One region of the Pelorhabdus sp. sgz311002 genome, then DNA from elsewhere that is predicted to be linked to it. Evidence: riboswitches for the same ligand, from Rfam matches in the RefSeq annotation. Region 1 holds a riboswitch; each other region holds the start of a gene.

Region 1 (4,171 bases):
CTGGTTTTGGCGGTCAGGCCTTTATTCCAGCAGTAACCGATAAGATTGCACGTTTGCGCCGCATGATTGAAGAGCGGGATCTCAAAACGGAAATTGAAGTCGATGGTGGCATCAGCCCTGCTAATGCCAATATTGTTACTGCAGCAGGCGCTACGGTTTTAGTCGCTGGATCAGCTGTTTTTTCCGCGAAAGATCAAGCAGCAGTGATTCGCGCTTTAAAAGGCTGCTAAATTTCTTAACGGTGATATGTTCCTGTTTACTATTTATAAAATGAAAAACGCTTAAATCCCTTGGAATGTAAAGGATTTAAGCGTTTTTGTTTTTGAGTTTATCTTGATACTATTATAAATTAAACACGCAATATTTTGAAAGGTTTGACATATATTGTGATAAATGGTATACTAATTATGAAATGTAAAATGATGTATAATGAAAATTGCATAGTTTGGGATAGGTGCCCGCAAGGGCTTAATAGGGAAGTCCGGTGAAGTACCGGCGCGGTCCCGCCACTGTAATAGGGAGTGAGTCCAAAAAATACCACTGAGGCAAACGTCTTGGGAAGGTTTGGATAAACTATGATCTAGAGCCAGGAGAACTGCCTATCTGTCAGTCACCGTTTTTTTACCCACGAGCGATGGGGAGGGGATTAAATGAGAATAATTTATCTTGTGATGCCAAACCTCCCTGTTTTATGCAGGGAGGTTTTTTAGTATTTCCGAGCAGGGGTTAATTAAATATGTCAAAGTAGGTGCCCGCAAGGGCTTAATAGGGAAGTCCGGTGAAGTACCGGCGCGGTCCCGCCACTGTAATAGGGAGTGAGTCCAAAAAAATACCACTGAGACAAACGTCTTGGGAAGGTTTGGATAAACTATGATCTAGAGCCAGGAGAACTGCCTATTTTATAATCACCGCTATACCTGCGAGCGACGGGGAGGGGATTTGGATAATTGACAGATGCTTTTTAGCAAACATTTTAATTATTTTTCAAATCTCTTGACTTTACGTCAGGAGATTTTTTTGTGTGTTTTACCAAATGTACAGTCTCTTGTGTAAATTATGAAAATATTATGGAGGTATCGTGACCATTTTTGCTGCAGCAATGAGTAGTGATAATAAAAAATTTCTCAGCTTGGCTGTTCCATTGATTATTTCTTCCATTTCAACACCACTCCTTGGCGTAGTCGATACGGCTGTCATGGGGCGATTCCCTCAGGCGGCTTATATTGGCGGCGTAGCAATTGCTACTTTGATTTTCAATACTATGTATTGGCTGCTTGGTTTTCTTAGGATTAGTACTTCTGGGTTTAGTGCGCAGGCTAGTGGGACAGGAGATAAAAAGACTATTACCTCTGCGCTGTTGCGGCCTATGGCGATTGCTTTTATTTTGGGCGTACTGCTTGTAGTCTTGCAGTATCCAATCAAAATTGCCGCTTTTATGCTAGTGACACCGAGTGATGCTGTCAGGACATTAGCAGAAACCTATTATGATATTCGAATTTGGGGAGCGCCTTTTGTATTGACTGGCTATGTAATGAATGGCTGGCTAGCAGGCATGTCTAAAGTCAAACTGTCCCTGTGTTTACAGATCTTCATGAACATCTTGAATATTTTACTGGTATTACTGTTTGTTCGGATAGGGGGCATGGCTGCCGATGGTGTGGCAACAGCAACCCTCATTTCGGAAATAGCGGCTACGGTCCTAGGGCTTGTTTTGATTTACCATATCAAAGAAGTGTCAATTACCGGGATTTCCTTGGCGATATTCTGTAATATAGCGGCGTTCACCGCCATGATGAAGGTCAATAGGGATTTATTTATACGAACAGTATGCCTCTTGTCAGTATATAATCTGATGGCTATATACGGCATGCGATATGGGGAGGTTGTACTAGCGGCTAATGCTGTATTGATGCAAATTCATTTTGTTATGGCCAATTTGCTCGGCGGGATCGGCAATACCGCTACAATATTAGTGGGGAAAGCCATAGGAGGAAAAGATGGTAAGTTGTACAAAAGTACAGTCCAATTAACTGCATTTTGGGGCTGGGTTACGGCATTTCTTTTGTTTGGCGGGGTTTGTTTATTTAAAAACGCGGTGATTGGACTTTTTACTAATCTTAGTGAAGTGAAGCAACTAGCTGACCTGTATATATATTGGGTCGGTCTATTTCCTTTGAGCGCTGTTTGGGGGCTGCAGCTTTATGGCATTTTTGCAGGCGCAACATTGTCGACTCCTATCAGGAATTCTATGCTCTATTCGCTATTGGGCTGTCTCATTGTTTTTTTATTAGGAGAACCATTCTTAGGAAACCATGGCATATGGTTGGCCTTTACGGTATTCAGCCTGGGAAGATCGATATTTCTTTGGATCTATTTACCAGGGCTTAACAAAAAAGTTGCAGTCATTGCAGAAAAATAAAAAGAAGCGTTAATAAAAAGAAGCGTTAATAAAAAGAAGCGTTAATAAAAAGAAGCGTTAATAAAAAGAAGCGTTAATAAAAAGAAGCGTTGTTCCCAAATAACAATATAGCTAAAACAAAGGAGCGGGTGTCTTGACTAAAAAACAATTTATGCAGCGTTTGCTGCAAATGGGCATTACCCTTATTGGCGTAAGCTTTCTGACATTTTGCCTAATGTATCTTTCACCAGGGGATCCAGTAGCTATGCTGCTAGAGGTAGGAGATACCATTGTGTCGGAAGAAACAATTGCGGAGACAAGGGCTCAGTTAGGTCTCGATCAACCATTTCATGTTCAGTATTTTCTCTGGGTTACTGGTGTCTTACAAGGCGATATGGGCATGTCCTATTCGGCAAAAATGCCTGTAGCTGAGCGGCTCTGGCAATGTTTGCCTGGTACATTGGCGCTAGCAGGTTCAGCTCTTGTTATGATGCTACTTATTTCAGTGCCTTGCGGTATTCTTTCCGCTGTATATAGAAATCGCGCCGTAGATTATTTGATTCGCGGTTTTTCTTTTGTGGGCGTGTCCATGCCGAGTTTTTGGGTAGGACTTATTTTATTGTATATTTTTGGCCTGAAACTACGGCTGTTTCCTATTGCTGGCGGTGTAGTGTCTTTGGACCGAATCGTATTGCCCGCGTTTACCCTAGCGATTGCCATGTCTGCAAAATATACGCGGCAGGTGCGGACTGCCGTACTAGAGGAACTAGGGCAAGATTATATCATTGGTGCAAAGACTAGAGGACTTCCTCTGAAAAAAATTATTTGGCGGCATGTGCTGCCGAATGCCTGCTTACCGCTCATTACTTTGCTGGGGCTATCTATTGGGTGGCTTCTGGGCGGGGTGGCTGTAATTGAGATGGTTTTTTCCTGGCCGGGGCTTGGCAAGATGGCTGTGCATGCTATTGAAATGCGTGACTATCCTCTGGTACAGGGGTTTGTGCTTTGGATCGCCGTGTTATATACAGCAATGAATTTATTAGTGGATGTTTCTTATACTTTGCTTGATCCACGGCTGAAGAAAGGCGGGAACTAAGTGTCACTTAGGGAAAAAGACAAATTTTTGTTTGGATTGTATTCGTTTTTAGTACTGTTAATTGCTGCTATTGCCATTTTTGCGCCATGGCTAGCGCCATATGACCCCTATGAGGCGACCATGCGGCATTCGCTGTTGGCACCATCGACTGAACATGTACTTGGAACAGATAAACTGGGCCGTGACTGCTTGACCCGAATCCTCTATGGAGCTCGGACGTCTCTGCTTATGACTTTATCCCTAGTTGTTCTTATTTCAGGGATAGGAACGTTTATTGGCATTCTTTCCGGCTATTTAGGCGGTAAAGTGGATATGGCGCTCATGCGTTTAGTTGATATGATGTTAGCCTTTCCGGGAATCGTGCTGGCGATTGCTATTGCCGGTATGCTGGGCGGAAATATACTAAATACCATTTTAGCCCTAGCAGTGGTTAGCTGGACTAAATATGCTCGATTGGGACGCAGTCTTACCTTGAAATTGCGTGAGCGTGATTTTATTTATGCAGCAGTAACGAATGGCACAAAGCCGCTGCAAATTTTGCGGCATCATATTTTGCCGAATGCTTTACCGACCATTGTGGTAACAGCGGCGATGGATATTGGCACGATGATCATGGAACTTGCTGGGCTATCTTTTTTAGGGTTCGGCGCTCAGGCGCCTACTCCGGAATGGGGTTT
Region 2 (4,171 bases), on a different contig from region 1:
GCCGAAGGTGGCATGATATTGAATTCGGCCTGTCGTTGTACGCCAATCAATTCCTTTAAACATACCAAAGCCAGCATTCGAGCTATTATCAAACATCGCGCCGTAAGCCCCTAAGTAAGTATCTTGGCTGCCAATTTTCAATAGCATATTCTTGTTGTTAACAAGCACGCCATACTGATCTAGACTGCTGTTATTTTCTTTGGTGGCAGAACCCGCGTAAGATTGATGGCCAAAGCGGAAAAAAATCTCGGTTTGTTCTGAAAGGGCTTGGTGAAAATTTAGCCGCAAGGTTCTCTCTGTATCGCTGATATCAGCTACGTCAGAGCGATGATAACGGATGGTTTCATATTTTAGCGTGGTTTCCCCGTCAATTGTAAGGGGGGCGGTGGCGGCTGGGGAAGTGGCGGCAGCTAATAGAAAAGCGGTTAGAAGCATTGGGCGTAGGGCGGCATGGGCCATGCGATACATCCTTTCAGAAAATAAATTATTGGCATTTCTTATTCGCGCTTTCCGACAAAAGTCCTGTAATTTTTCCTGGTAAAATAATAAGAGAATTATTTGGTATTTTTTTCCTATTTATGACTTGGCAATTCTCGGTGAAATGGTGTACAATCTATAGAGTTGAGAAAGATATTCGCCAAGTAGTTTGTGTGATGAATATGGGAGGAACGAAAGTGAGCGAGAAAGACTCGAAAGATATCCGCTGTGAAGCAGCCGATGAAACAGCCGAAGCCTTGCATCAGGTGATAGAAGAGGCTCAGCGTCAGGAGAAAAAGTTAGCAGAGCGTTTATGGCGCGCGGTGAGTGGACCGGAAGAACTCACGAGTTACTTAGGGTATTTGACCAAGGATGAATTGACGGAAATACGGGTAAACTTAAAGGTTAAGAATGCTAGCAACTTGAAGAAACAGGAGCTTGCCGATTTACTTGTCATGGCGATTCCTACGGGCGTTGCTGAGGCAGCGGCGCTGATTTTTGATGAAGAGCGGTGGCGGTGGTTTAAACGATTTGCCACGCAAGAAGTAAACTTCTATACCACGAAAATACGACTTGACTTTATTCGATATTTTAAAAGCTATGGCTTTTTAGGCACTGGTACTTGTGATGAGAAGACGATTTTTTGGATGCCTACTGGTGTGAAGCAGGCTTTTCAGGCTTTAAATGAAGGCAAGCTTTATGAAATGATCAGGCAAAATACTGAGTGGATTTATGCTACACAGGGTTTACTTTATTATTATGGCTTGTTGGAAAAAGATCAGCTTGTAGCGCTCGTGCAGGAAAAAGGGATTGTTGCAACGCAGGATATTTCCCGTTATTTGGCGGTCATTGCTGAAGCTGCGGCTTGCTATGGTCAAATTGTAATTGATAAAGAGGTTTATGCCGATTATCGTGTGAAAGATCGGGCCTATATTCTAGGAGAACAGAAAAGTCGTGCTGAACTTCCTTACTGTTCCTTTTTAAAGCAGCAATTTGTGAAGGCTGGTAAACCCGGTTTTGTTGATAAAAACTCTGCTTCAGAGAATTTCCTGCGCTTTATGAAAGAGTGCTATTCGCTCAATCGGGAAGAGGCGGCGGCATTAGCCGAAGATTGTTTTTATATTATCAACAATAGTAAAGGCAGTGGCGATCTCTTAGCTTACTTATCAAAAGGGTATGAGTTTCCTAGTGACTCTTTTCAAGATACCTTACTTCCCTATGTGGCAGCGCTTCATAATCAGACGCGCATGTGGGTGTTGAAGGGGTATAAACCGGTAGAACTTGTGGAGGATGAATCGGCGAAATTGCAGCCTTGTCAGGAACTGAGCAACGTAAATGAGGCGGTGCCAGTCAAGATCGGTCGCAATGATCCTTGCCCTTGTAATAGCGGGAAAAAATACAAAAAGTGCTGCGGCAAATAGCTGCAAAAAGCCCAGCTTTTCTATTTATAGAGAGCTGGGCATACTTGTAGTTCTAGTCGGATTTGTTTGACTTTTTTGCAAACAAGTGATATAAATAAGTTACATTAACTGTTATTTCATAATTGCATAAGATTGAAATAGGTGCCCATAGGGCTTAATAGGGAAGTCCGGTGCAAGGCCGGCGCGGTCCCGCCACTGTAATGGGAAGCGAAACCAGAAAATGCCACTGAGACGATTGTCTTGGGAAGGTTTGGATGAGCGATGATCCAGAGTCAGGAGAACTGCCTGTTTAACAATCACCGTTTTAACCCACGAGCGATGGGGAGGGGATTAAAGAGTTCGATCTTTTTTTCCTGGCCAAAAGCCAGGATTTTTGATTTCAGCGCTCTTTTGAAATAAGACCTTTCTTGCTTTAAGAAAGGTTTTTTTATGACCTATTTTTAATTTATGGAGGTTTTTGCAATGGCAGGTATTTTTTATGGTGTGGGCGTAGGCCCTGGAGATCCGGAGCTTCTTACATTAAAAGCGATTAATTTGATTAAGTCGGCTGATATTATTATTGCGCCAAAAACGGAGAAGAAAGAAGGCAGTGTGGCGCTTACAATTGCTAAACCTTATATTAAGGACACGGCTGAAATTGCAACTCTTGTATTTCCTATGGTTTCCGACCAAACTCAATTGAATGATGCCTGGGCTAGTAATAAGGAAACAATCGTGAACTATTTAGATGAAGGAAAGACGGTTGTCTTTTTAACTTTGGGCGATCCTATGTTCTACAGTACTTATATTTATGTATACAGACTGTTAAAAGACTGTGGACATCCCATTGAAACGATTCCTGGCATTACGGCTTTCTGCGCCATTGGCAGCAAATTAGGTTATCCTATCGTCGAAGGGGACGATGTACTGAATATTATTCCAGCCACGATGGAAGAAGAAAAAATGGAACAGGCTTTCGCTACAGCCGATAATGTAGTGCTTATGAAAGTTTATAAAAATTTCCCGCAGGTTTTGGAAAAATTAAAACGTCATGGCTTGGCCAAACAAGCTGTCATGATCAGCCGCTGCGGCCTAGACGGCGAACAAGTGGTACATAACTTGTCTGATCTGAATGATGATCATAAACTGAACTATTTATCAACCATTGTAGCAAGACGGGGCTAATCGCTTCCTGCATCTAACGGAGCAGCGAAAGGAAGAGACTGCAATGAAAAAGTATATGTTTTTGCTGGCACTCCTTTGTGGCGTGGCAGCACTTTTCTTTGCCGGCTGTGGTGCGCAAAAATCTGCCGATCAAGGGAAAGACGGGAATTATTTAACCATACAAGATAATGCCGGACGCACAGTTACTTTAACGAAAAAACCGGAAAAAGTCGTAGTGCTTTCTACCTCTTTTTTAGATCTATTATATTCTGTCGATGGGAAAGCCGCAGGCAGGCCCAGTTCTAAAACGGAATCGGTGCCAGAGGCTGCTGCTTCTGTGCCGGAAGTCGGCTTTGTCTATAATGTGAATTTAGAAAAAGTAATGGCTTTGCAACCGGATTTAGTCATTGCCGTGCAGGGAATGCATGAAAAGCTTTTGCCAACGCTGGAAAGTAATCACATTCCGGTTTTGCTTTTGAAATATAAGACGTTAGAAGATACGCTGACAACGATTACTTTACTTGGTAAGATTGTCGGGACAGAGAGCAAAGCTTCTCAATTAGTACAATCCATTCAAGACAAAATCAGCGCCATAAAAGCCAAAGTGCCGCAAGGACCGCCGTTGAAGGTGGCGATTTTGCATGCTACGTCGAAAAGTGTAACAGTCGAGCTTGATAATACGATTGCTGGCAGTATAGCGAAACGTCTGGGCCTTGTCAATGTTGCTTCGGGAACGACGGCGCCTGATAAAGACAGTGATAATGTGCCTTATAGTTTAGAGAAACTGGTGGATTCCAATCCTGATATGGTTTTTGTGGTCACCATGGGCAATGCCGCGGAAATTGGCGCAAGGATGAAAAGCGATGTAGAAAGTAATCCAGCTTGGAGTACTCTCGCTGCTGTGAAAAATCAGAAGGTTTACTTTTTGCCGTCTGATTTGTTTTTGCTCAATCCTGGTCTGAAAATTCCTGATGCTGTAGAATATATGGCTAAAATCGTCTATCCTGAGGTGTATGGCCGTGTTCAATAAACGAAACTTTTCTTCTGGTGATGGTCGACTTGGGCGTCGCGTACTTGTTTTAGCTTTGCTTGTTCTGGCTTTTGCCGCTTCCTTTGTCTATAGTTTAGCT
Region 3 (4,171 bases), on a different contig from region 1:
TTATAGGAGTAATAATTTTGATAAATACGAACATAACTATCGGCTAACTGATCCTTTTTAGTATTATAGGTAATCGCCCAATTATTGGTCACTGTATTCAAATAGTCATAGGGATAATGCAGTGAAGCTCCCCATAAAGTCCGTCCGGCTGCCATATAAGGCTGTCCTTTATGATTATTCATATGCTCAAAATTAAGCGTTAAAGAATGATCTGAATCAAGTTCCTTATCAAGCCGGAAAGTTAAATTTTTCTGGTCAAAAGCACTGTTTTCCATCGTTTTTGTCTGCCCACTTATGGAATCTTTATAGGCAAAGTGATCCTGATTACTCTTACCTGCTGTCAAAAACCAACTCCAGCCTTGCTCCGCACCTTGATTGGTATAAGTATAATTTCTTGTTCCCCATGAGCCTGTATTGATATCAAGCGTTGATTCACTTTTACTGCCTTTACGGGTAATAATATTAATGACCCCGCCAGTTGCATCAGAGCCGTATAAAGCAGAAGCCGCCCCTTTTACCACTTCGATCTTATCAATCATCGTCAGCGAAGGAAAAGAGCTCATGTCAAAGGTTGCTCTCCCCCCAAAAGCTCCCGGCAGTTTTCTAAGATTCATCCGACGCCCATCAATCATAATAACGACATGAGGATCACCATTTAAACTGACATATTGCTCACTACCAGCACTTCCTTGTTTGGTCACAATCACGCCTGTAACCTGTTGCAAAGCTTCGCCTAAATCTCGATAATGATTTTTTTCTATGTCGGCATGAGTAATTACAGAAACATTTGCTGCGGTTTCTGCCACTTTTACTGGCATGCGATTTGCTGTCACCTCTACCTGATCCAAGGAATAATCATTCGCTTCAGCGGCCCAAGAAAATCCCGTTGTTTGCGCTAGTATAGCGCTACTGATTATGGTATAAAGCAATGCTTTCCTAGTAAGTTTTTTTCCTGTTTTCATCTATGAAAACTTCCTTTCATAACAAAATAAAGAGCCTTTCCGCAATAGAAAGGCTCTGGAATCACAAAATAATAACTTTTAATCCCCTTCCCTAACTCTTGTAGGCAAAAATGGTGATTAGATTCTATATGCTATTTAAAATTACTTTTTCGTCATATGCTTTTTTTCAGGCTGTGATGCGCTTTGCAAAGCATCCCAAGCTTCATTAGCACGATCTACAAAGAGTTTCCGTACATTTTCATTCTCACCGAGACCATGAATGTAAGTCGTTACAAAGAAACCCTCTTTCTTTAAAATGGATTTATGGGAATCTGGTTCATCGCCAGCCATATCGTTGTTCGCATGATCCCCAGCAACCATCATCATCGGAATCAATGTAACATTTTTGACTCCATTTGCTTTCAACTTAGGAATAACGGTTTCCAGATTAGGCCAGCCTTCTACCGTATAAGTATAAACATTATTGAGTCCCATATCTTGTAAACGAGCTTGGATTACTGAATAATAGGCGTTAGCCGGGTGAGGCGTACCATGATACATCAATAAAATGGCATCATTTTTACCTGTCTTAGGAAACTCAGTTTGAATCGCTTTTAACGCATCGGTAACATCATCACGCTGTTTTTCTTGTCCCATCCAATAAATCAAAGAAGTCCCCAGAGTCATTTTCTTAAACTGATTCTTATAAATATCAAAAATGGCTTTGTCGTAAGCATATTCCATGCCAGGAATTACATCGAGTGAAGTAAGAGCAACTCGAGTATAGCCTTCCGCTTTCAGCTCGGCTAAAGCTTCTTCCGGAGTAGGAATTTTGATGCCTTCTTTTTGCTGAATTCGATCAATAATAATGTGAGAAGTAAAAGCCAAAACAACCTTTTGTCCAGGATGAGCCGCTTGAATATCAGCTACAGTTTGTTCAATCGTAAGCTTACGTGATTCTTCATAGGTAGTACCAAAACTCATCACCACAATTGCATCTTTATTTTCGAGATTCTGCATAGCCGGATTTTCCGCTACATTTACACCAATTTGAGCCGCATGTTTTAGCGCCGGTGTTGCCGTCTTCACTTCTGGATTTAGTTCATAGGCAGCATAAGTGGGGGCAGCATTTACCCCCATAAAGGTTGCACAGGCCAAAGAGATCGCAAGCATTTTTTTCCAATTTTTCACAAATACTCCTCCTAAAATATAAAATTGCATAAAATAAAAAAACTTCCTAAATGAATTAGGAAGTAGTAAACGTTCAATTCTCAGCTTGTAAACAGCCAAGAGACCTGCTACAATCCCCTCCCCATCGCTCGTAGGTAAAAATGGTGATTATTAAACAGGCAGTTCTCCTGGCTCTGGATCATTGCTCGCTCAAACCTTCCCAAAACGTTCGTTCCAGTGGCATTTCTTGAGTTTGCTCCCCATTACAGTGGCGGGACCGCGCCGGTATTTCACCGGACTTCCCTATTAAGCCTTACGGCACCTATTCTATCGATATTCAGTTTGTTCTGATTTCCACGTACTTACAATAACACTTTAAAGTTATTTTGTCAAATCGTAATATTCAATTAATTATAATCATGTTTTTACTATTAAATAAGGAATATTCATTTTTAAAAAATCATTCTTCGGGATAAAGTGTAAAAGTTAAGCTAGAAAAATATTTATTTTGAGTCGCCATATTATTTTTATCAGGAATTGGAAAAGCAATTTCAACCCCAACTACATTCACACCATTATTCGCTACTTTCATTGTTGCTTTGCCTTCACTATCTGTTTTTACTGTATAAGTAAGGTTATTGATGACATCTGGAATAATTTCTGTATTGACGAGAGGTCTGCCATCTTTAACGACAAGTACTGTCAAGTCATCTCCTTTATGCAGTGTAGTTGGATCAACCTGCGGAATAATTTGCAATGGAACATCTGGAACGGCCTGTACATTCTTTACTCCATGAAGATATGTTACATTATATTTGATAGCATGTGTGCCTTTCTCAGCTCCTGGTACTTGATAAATTGGTGCATTATGCACTTTACCATCTTGCCCCTTTGTCCAATATCCATAATCAAAATTTACGCTGATAACTGCTGTATCATCACTAGGAACTACAATAACATGATTTTTAGCATCGACTACTTTCGCTGTTGTTTTTTGAAATGTATCAGTATATCCTTGCACAGATTGTACATTGTTTGGATTATAAGCATTATCGCCAGGACCTTCTCCTAATATTAATTGTTTTTGATCTAAACGTTCACCAATCCAAACACCATGCGCTGAAGCCACACTGCCATAAGAAGCTGCAAGTAAACATGCACAAGCTGCCCAAACCAAAAATTTATTTTTTTTCATATCTATCACCTCATAAAAATTTCACAAGAGAAAAACTGACTACAAAACCAACAATTAAATCTCCCAAAATAAATCAATAAGAAATCTCTTTCTAAAGAATTAGACAGGGAGAGTTCTATCATAAAAGAAGTCGGCTAGGCATTTACCGAGAAAGATGCATCGTTCTTGCCAATTTGATCGCTTTCATAATCCTCTCCCCATCACTCACAGTCGAACAGTAAATATAGGTATCAATCTTCAACTTAAACTATACTTTCCTTTGCGCAAAGGCTTCAATTAAAGTTTGCACAGCCATTGTTGCCGAAATTTGACCGTTGACAACAGCTTGCTCGACTTTGTCCCGACAACGTACAACTTGAGGATTTTGGAAAAACAGATTGTGTAAATGTTCATCGATCATGCTATAGACCCATGACAAAATCTGTTGCTGACGCCGCTGTTCGAAAACGCCTGACTCTTTCGTAAGCCCTTCAAACTTTTTCACGACATCCCAAAAATCGCTAATACCAGTACCTGCAACAGACGAACAACTATAGGCATGCGTCTGCCAACCCACTGTGGCCTGTCTAAGATAGTATAGCATTCGTTCGTAATCTTCTTTTGCAATCATCGCTCGCTGCTTGTTATCACCATCAGCCTTGTTAACTAAAATCGCATCGGCAAGCTCCATCACGCCTTTTTTCATACCTTGCAGTTCGTCGCCAGCGCCGGTAAGTACGACGAGAAGAAAAAAGTCAACCATCGAACGTACTGTTGTCTCACTTTGCCCCACGCCGACTGTTTCCACTAAAATCACGTCATAACCAGCTGCTTCACATAATAGTAGCGTTTCTCTGCTTTTGCGGGCTACGCCGCCTAAAGTCCC
Region 4 (4,171 bases), on a different contig from region 1:
CACACTGAAAACATTACGTTTTTTTAAATCTTCTGCCGTAATAATCGTGACATTGGCTGGCACATTTTTCACTTTTTCTGTAATACGAGTAGCTGTAACAGTCACATCGTCTAACATAAATTCTTCAGTCGGTGCGGCTTGCACGATACCCCCTATCGTCAATGATGTCAATAACATAAGGCCCATACTTGTTTTAGCGCACTTCATTTTTTCATTACTCCTTCATAATGATATTTTAGCCAAGACCCCCACTTTAAAATTTTACGGTTAACGTAGTCGTAAAGCGGTTTCTGTCAGTAGACGCCCCGGAATGATTCACCGCTTTAATTTTTTTATAATCATAATCGCCAATCTTCAGCGAAATATTCTTATCGAATTTATGAATCCAGGCAATCGAATAACCCTGGGCATTGCTATTAGGATAGGCGCTCATTTCTGTAGCATTATAATCCGTCATAACCGCCTGATCTTCCACGTAATAATAGCTGGCAGTCAAGGTATTTTTAGTATCAACTGTGTATTTTAAGGACATTTGCATTGCCTGATTTTCAGCCTTAGCACTTGATTTTAAAAGTTCTGCCGAAATTCCCACTTTATCATTCACAGCTCTACTGCCATAAACGCTCACATAATTAACCGTACTATCTGCGAAAGCATAGCGTGATCGCGTATCACTCCCATAGGAAGTTCTTGCCAACATCACCCCAAGAGAAGATTGTTCATCTGGCGCATAGGTTCCTTGCAATACATAAAATTTATCATTCGAAAGATTGCCTTGATAGTTCGTCTTTGCACCAATAAAATTCAGATTCACTGCACCAACTTGTTTCGAAACAGACATAGCATAAGGTAAAGCATGACGGCCAATATACGTATTGTCATAAACAAGACCGCCTCCTAAAGTAAGGCCTTGCAACCCGAGCACATATTTATAACCAGCATTTTGATATTTGATACCGAAAGCATCTAAAGCACTATTCTCTTGCTTCGTATTGCAAAAATAGTCAGCTGAAAAGACGCCATAATTATTATTTAATCTCTGATAAGTAAACCGTGTATAGGCCGATACATTTTCTGCAACCGGAAGAGTCGCATTTAAGGTCAAAGTTGTTTTTATGCCAGTGCGACTCCGATTCCCTGGATTTTCATCATGCTGAGAACGAGCATGCACCACTAGACTTCCGTCAAATTGCACACCATCTGGTTGGGCAGCAGCCGCCGCTTGGTTCATAGCCAATAATAAAGTGAAAGTTGTAATTCCTAATATCTTTTGCTTCAAACGAAAATCCTCCTCAAGTATCATTTCAAGATTATGCCAATCCTTTTTCCATATGTACAATCTGTTCAGGCCCATCTTCTTCTAAGATAATCTTGAACCCCTGTTTTTTCCAAAAAGCAAAACCGCCTGGCAAAAAATGATGTGTATGAAGGTAAACTTTTGTATAGTTTTGGTCACTTGCAAAAGATGACATAGTCTGTACCAATTGCGCACCAATCCCTTGGCGTCGAAAATTTTGTGATACATAGCAACGACCAAACTCAGCAGTTGTCGGTAAATGATACAAATTTTTCAATAAGGCAATTCGATCATTATACCTACACGCAGCCCCGGTGCCAATCAATTCTCCTGTCGACAAAAAAGCTCCCCATAAATTACAATCTTCAGGTTGAATATAAGTGCGCTGCAAAGCTGCTACATCAGTCATATTTACACGTTTCCCCTTATGACAAAACAGTTCTACTAGCTGACTTTCCAAAAAGCTCTGTACCTTTAAAATTTCTTCCGCTAAAACTGGTCGTACTAAAATTTGCTTTTCTTCCACCCTTTAAACTCCCCCTGTACTAAATTGTTTAATATACTCATGCCGCCGCAATAAAAAAGCTCCTGCCAAAAGGGCAGGAGCTAGCGCAAAATCCTCTATACTGCTTAGGGCAAGAACAGAGCGCAATCACCTCCCCATCACTCGTGGGTGAGAAAAAATAAAACACTTCCTAATGAGATTAGGAAGTGTAAGCGCTCAAGTCATAGCCATAGCAAAAAAAGAAGCTAAGTTATTGTAGCAAAATCCCCTCCCTATCGTTCGTAGGTAAAAATGGTGATTATTGAACAGGCAGTTCTCCTGGCTCTGGATCATCGCGCCCTCAAACCTTCCCAGAACAATATGTTCCAGTGGCATATCTTGAGATTGCTCCCCATTACAGTGGCGGGACCGCGCCGGTATTTCACCGGTCTTCCCTATTAAGCCTTGCGGCACCTATCCTAAAAATTATTTAATTAATTAATAAATTCTTTATTTTATAATAACAACATTACCCATTTTTGTCAAATTGATAAAAATAGGCACAGCGTCCTTTTTATTACTAGAGGAAACTATCGCAAAACAGGCTAGATTCCGCAGAACCTAGCCTGTTTCTTTTGCCTATATTATATGCTTAGCCGACTACAACAAGCGGAGTACCAGCCTGTACAGGATCGCCAGCTTTGACTAGAATTTCTTTTACCACGCCATCAGCGCTGGAAAGAACAGGATTATGCATTTTCATAGCTTCCATAACGATCAGTTCCTGACCATTTTTTACAGCATCGCCAACATTGACTTTAACACTAATAATTTTACCAGGCATAGGCGAAGCAACTTTCGTGCCAGGGCCGCCAGCCTTTGGAGCTGCTTTCGGTGCTGGTGCAGGAGCTGCTGCTACAGGAGCAGGAGCTGCTTTCGGTGCTGCTACAGGAGCTGCTGCTTTAGGAGCGGCAGGTGCTGCCACGCCGCCGATTTCTTCTACAGCAACTTCATAGGTCTGACCATTTACTGTAATTGAATAGTTTTTCATGATAAATCCCCCTTTGGTGTCATACAATCATTGTTTACTGCTCAAAAACCGTTCATAACATCCTGGCGGCCAGCGGTTACCCACGCATCGCTGCCACGCCGAATACTTACGATAGTTACAGAAGCGCTACCAGAAATAGCGGCAATCGCTGCCGTAATCACGGCAACCAGCTCACTATCATCTTCTTGCTGTACAGAAGCCGTAGCAACTGCTGGAGTTGCAGGCGTTGCCGCCATAGCTGCAGGAGTAGTCGGCTGATTCTGCTCTTCCTTTTTTTCTTGCGCTTCTGATGTTACTTTCCAAATATAGCAAACGATAAGAATCACAATCAAGGCTATAAAAAATGTCAACATGAGGTATTTCCTCCTTTAATTAGTGAACGCCTAGGAGCGCCAGCATGATACCACCGGAAATAGCCGTACCAAATACACCAGCAAGGTTTGGTCCCATAGCATGCATAATCAAGAAGTTGTATGGATTTTCTTTTAAAGCAACTACGTGAGCAACACGCGCTGCGATAGGTACCGAAGCAATACCAGCTGAACCGATCAACGGATTGATTTTGCCGCCGGAAACTCTGTACATGATACGTCCGCCAATAATACCGGAGAAAGTACCGCCAGCAAAAGCAATCAAACCAAGAACGATAATTTCAATCGTTTCGAAAGTCAAGAAAGTATCAGCATTCATGGTGGAACCGATAGCAACCGTCAACGTAATAATGATGATATTGATCAAATCATTTGCTGCTGTTTGAGCCAAACGATCAACCACGCCGCATTCACGAAGCAAATTGCCAAGCATTAGCATCGTAATGAGCGGAGCAACTGGAGGGAGTAACAAGTCAACAATAACCGCGATTACCATTGGGAATACGATTTTTTCTAAACGGCTTACAGGACGAACCTGCGTCATGATAACCATACGTTCTTTTTTCGTTGTGAAGAGTTTCATGATTGGCGGCTGAATAAGTGGCATCAGCGCCATGTAGGAATAAGCTGCTACGGAAATCTGTGGTAACAAATGCGGAGCAAGTTTCATCGTAACGAAGATAGCCATTGGGCCGTCAGCGCCGCCGATAATACCGATTGCACCAGCTTCTGCCAAGGAGAAGCCCAGCATTTTAGCGCCAATTAATGCAATAAAGATACCTAAATGAGCTGCAGCTCCCAAAATAATAACACTTGGATTCGAAATCATCGGTCCAAAGTCAGTCATTGCGCCAACGCCAAGGAAAATCAATGGAGGAATAATAATAAGAGCAACACCTTGGTAAGCATACCAGAATAATCCGCCTGGGTCCGCTAACCCAGATCCTGGAGCGTTTGTTACGATACAA

What was found. Region 1 has a riboswitch for cobalamin ahead of AC0NJP_RS02755 (MATE family efflux transporter). Riboswitches for the same ligand answer to the same signal wherever they lie in the genome.
Region 2: it holds a riboswitch for cobalamin, as region 1 does, so the genes downstream of both, cobI (precorrin-2 C(20)-methyltransferase) here and AC0NJP_RS02755 (MATE family efflux transporter) in region 1, are expected to answer to the same signal.
Region 3: it holds a riboswitch for cobalamin, as region 1 does, so the genes downstream of both, AC0NJP_RS07060 (sirohydrochlorin cobaltochelatase) here and AC0NJP_RS02755 (MATE family efflux transporter) in region 1, are expected to answer to the same signal.
Region 4: it holds a riboswitch for cobalamin, as region 1 does, so the genes downstream of both, AC0NJP_RS07115 (GNAT family N-acetyltransferase) here and AC0NJP_RS02755 (MATE family efflux transporter) in region 1, are expected to answer to the same signal.

Annotation. Positions count from the first base shown of each region.
Region 1 covers NZ_JBWBCL010000001.1:533,293-537,463, forward strand. Annotated here, with positions in the region: gene rpe (ribulose-phosphate 3-epimerase) at 1-230, shown strand, start outside; cobalamin riboswitch at 436-617, shown strand; cobalamin riboswitch at 730-912, shown strand; gene AC0NJP_RS02755 (MATE family efflux transporter) at 1,079-2,419, shown strand; gene nikB (nickel ABC transporter permease) at 2,571-3,494, shown strand; gene nikC (nickel transporter permease) at 3,495-4,171, shown strand, end outside.
Region 2 covers NZ_JBWBCL010000008.1:89,639-93,809, reverse strand. Annotated here, with positions in the region: gene AC0NJP_RS12730 (hypothetical protein) at 1-459, opposite strand, end outside; gene AC0NJP_RS12725 (YecA family protein) at 675-1,898, shown strand; cobalamin riboswitch at 2,021-2,201, shown strand; gene cobI (precorrin-2 C(20)-methyltransferase) at 2,361-3,062, shown strand; gene AC0NJP_RS12715 (ABC transporter substrate-binding protein) at 3,106-4,071, shown strand; gene AC0NJP_RS12710 (FecCD family ABC transporter permease) at 4,055-4,171, shown strand, end outside.
Region 3 covers NZ_JBWBCL010000003.1:260,633-264,803, forward strand. Annotated here, with positions in the region: gene AC0NJP_RS07055 (TonB-dependent receptor plug domain-containing protein) at 1-962, opposite strand, end outside; gene AC0NJP_RS07060 (sirohydrochlorin cobaltochelatase) at 1,104-2,162, opposite strand; cobalamin riboswitch at 2,273-2,452, opposite strand; gene AC0NJP_RS07065 (DUF4198 domain-containing protein) at 2,572-3,306, opposite strand; gene meaB (methylmalonyl Co-A mutase-associated GTPase MeaB) at 3,554-4,171, opposite strand, start outside.
Region 4 covers NZ_JBWBCL010000003.1:277,604-281,774, forward strand. Annotated here, with positions in the region: gene AC0NJP_RS07105 (TonB-dependent receptor) at 1-207, opposite strand, end outside; gene AC0NJP_RS07110 (hypothetical protein) at 254-1,279, opposite strand; gene AC0NJP_RS07115 (GNAT family N-acetyltransferase) at 1,311-1,823, opposite strand; cobalamin riboswitch at 2,094-2,274, opposite strand; gene AC0NJP_RS07120 (biotin/lipoyl-containing protein) at 2,434-2,832, opposite strand; gene AC0NJP_RS07125 (OadG family transporter subunit) at 2,874-3,185, opposite strand; gene AC0NJP_RS07130 (sodium ion-translocating decarboxylase subunit beta) at 3,205-4,171, opposite strand, start outside.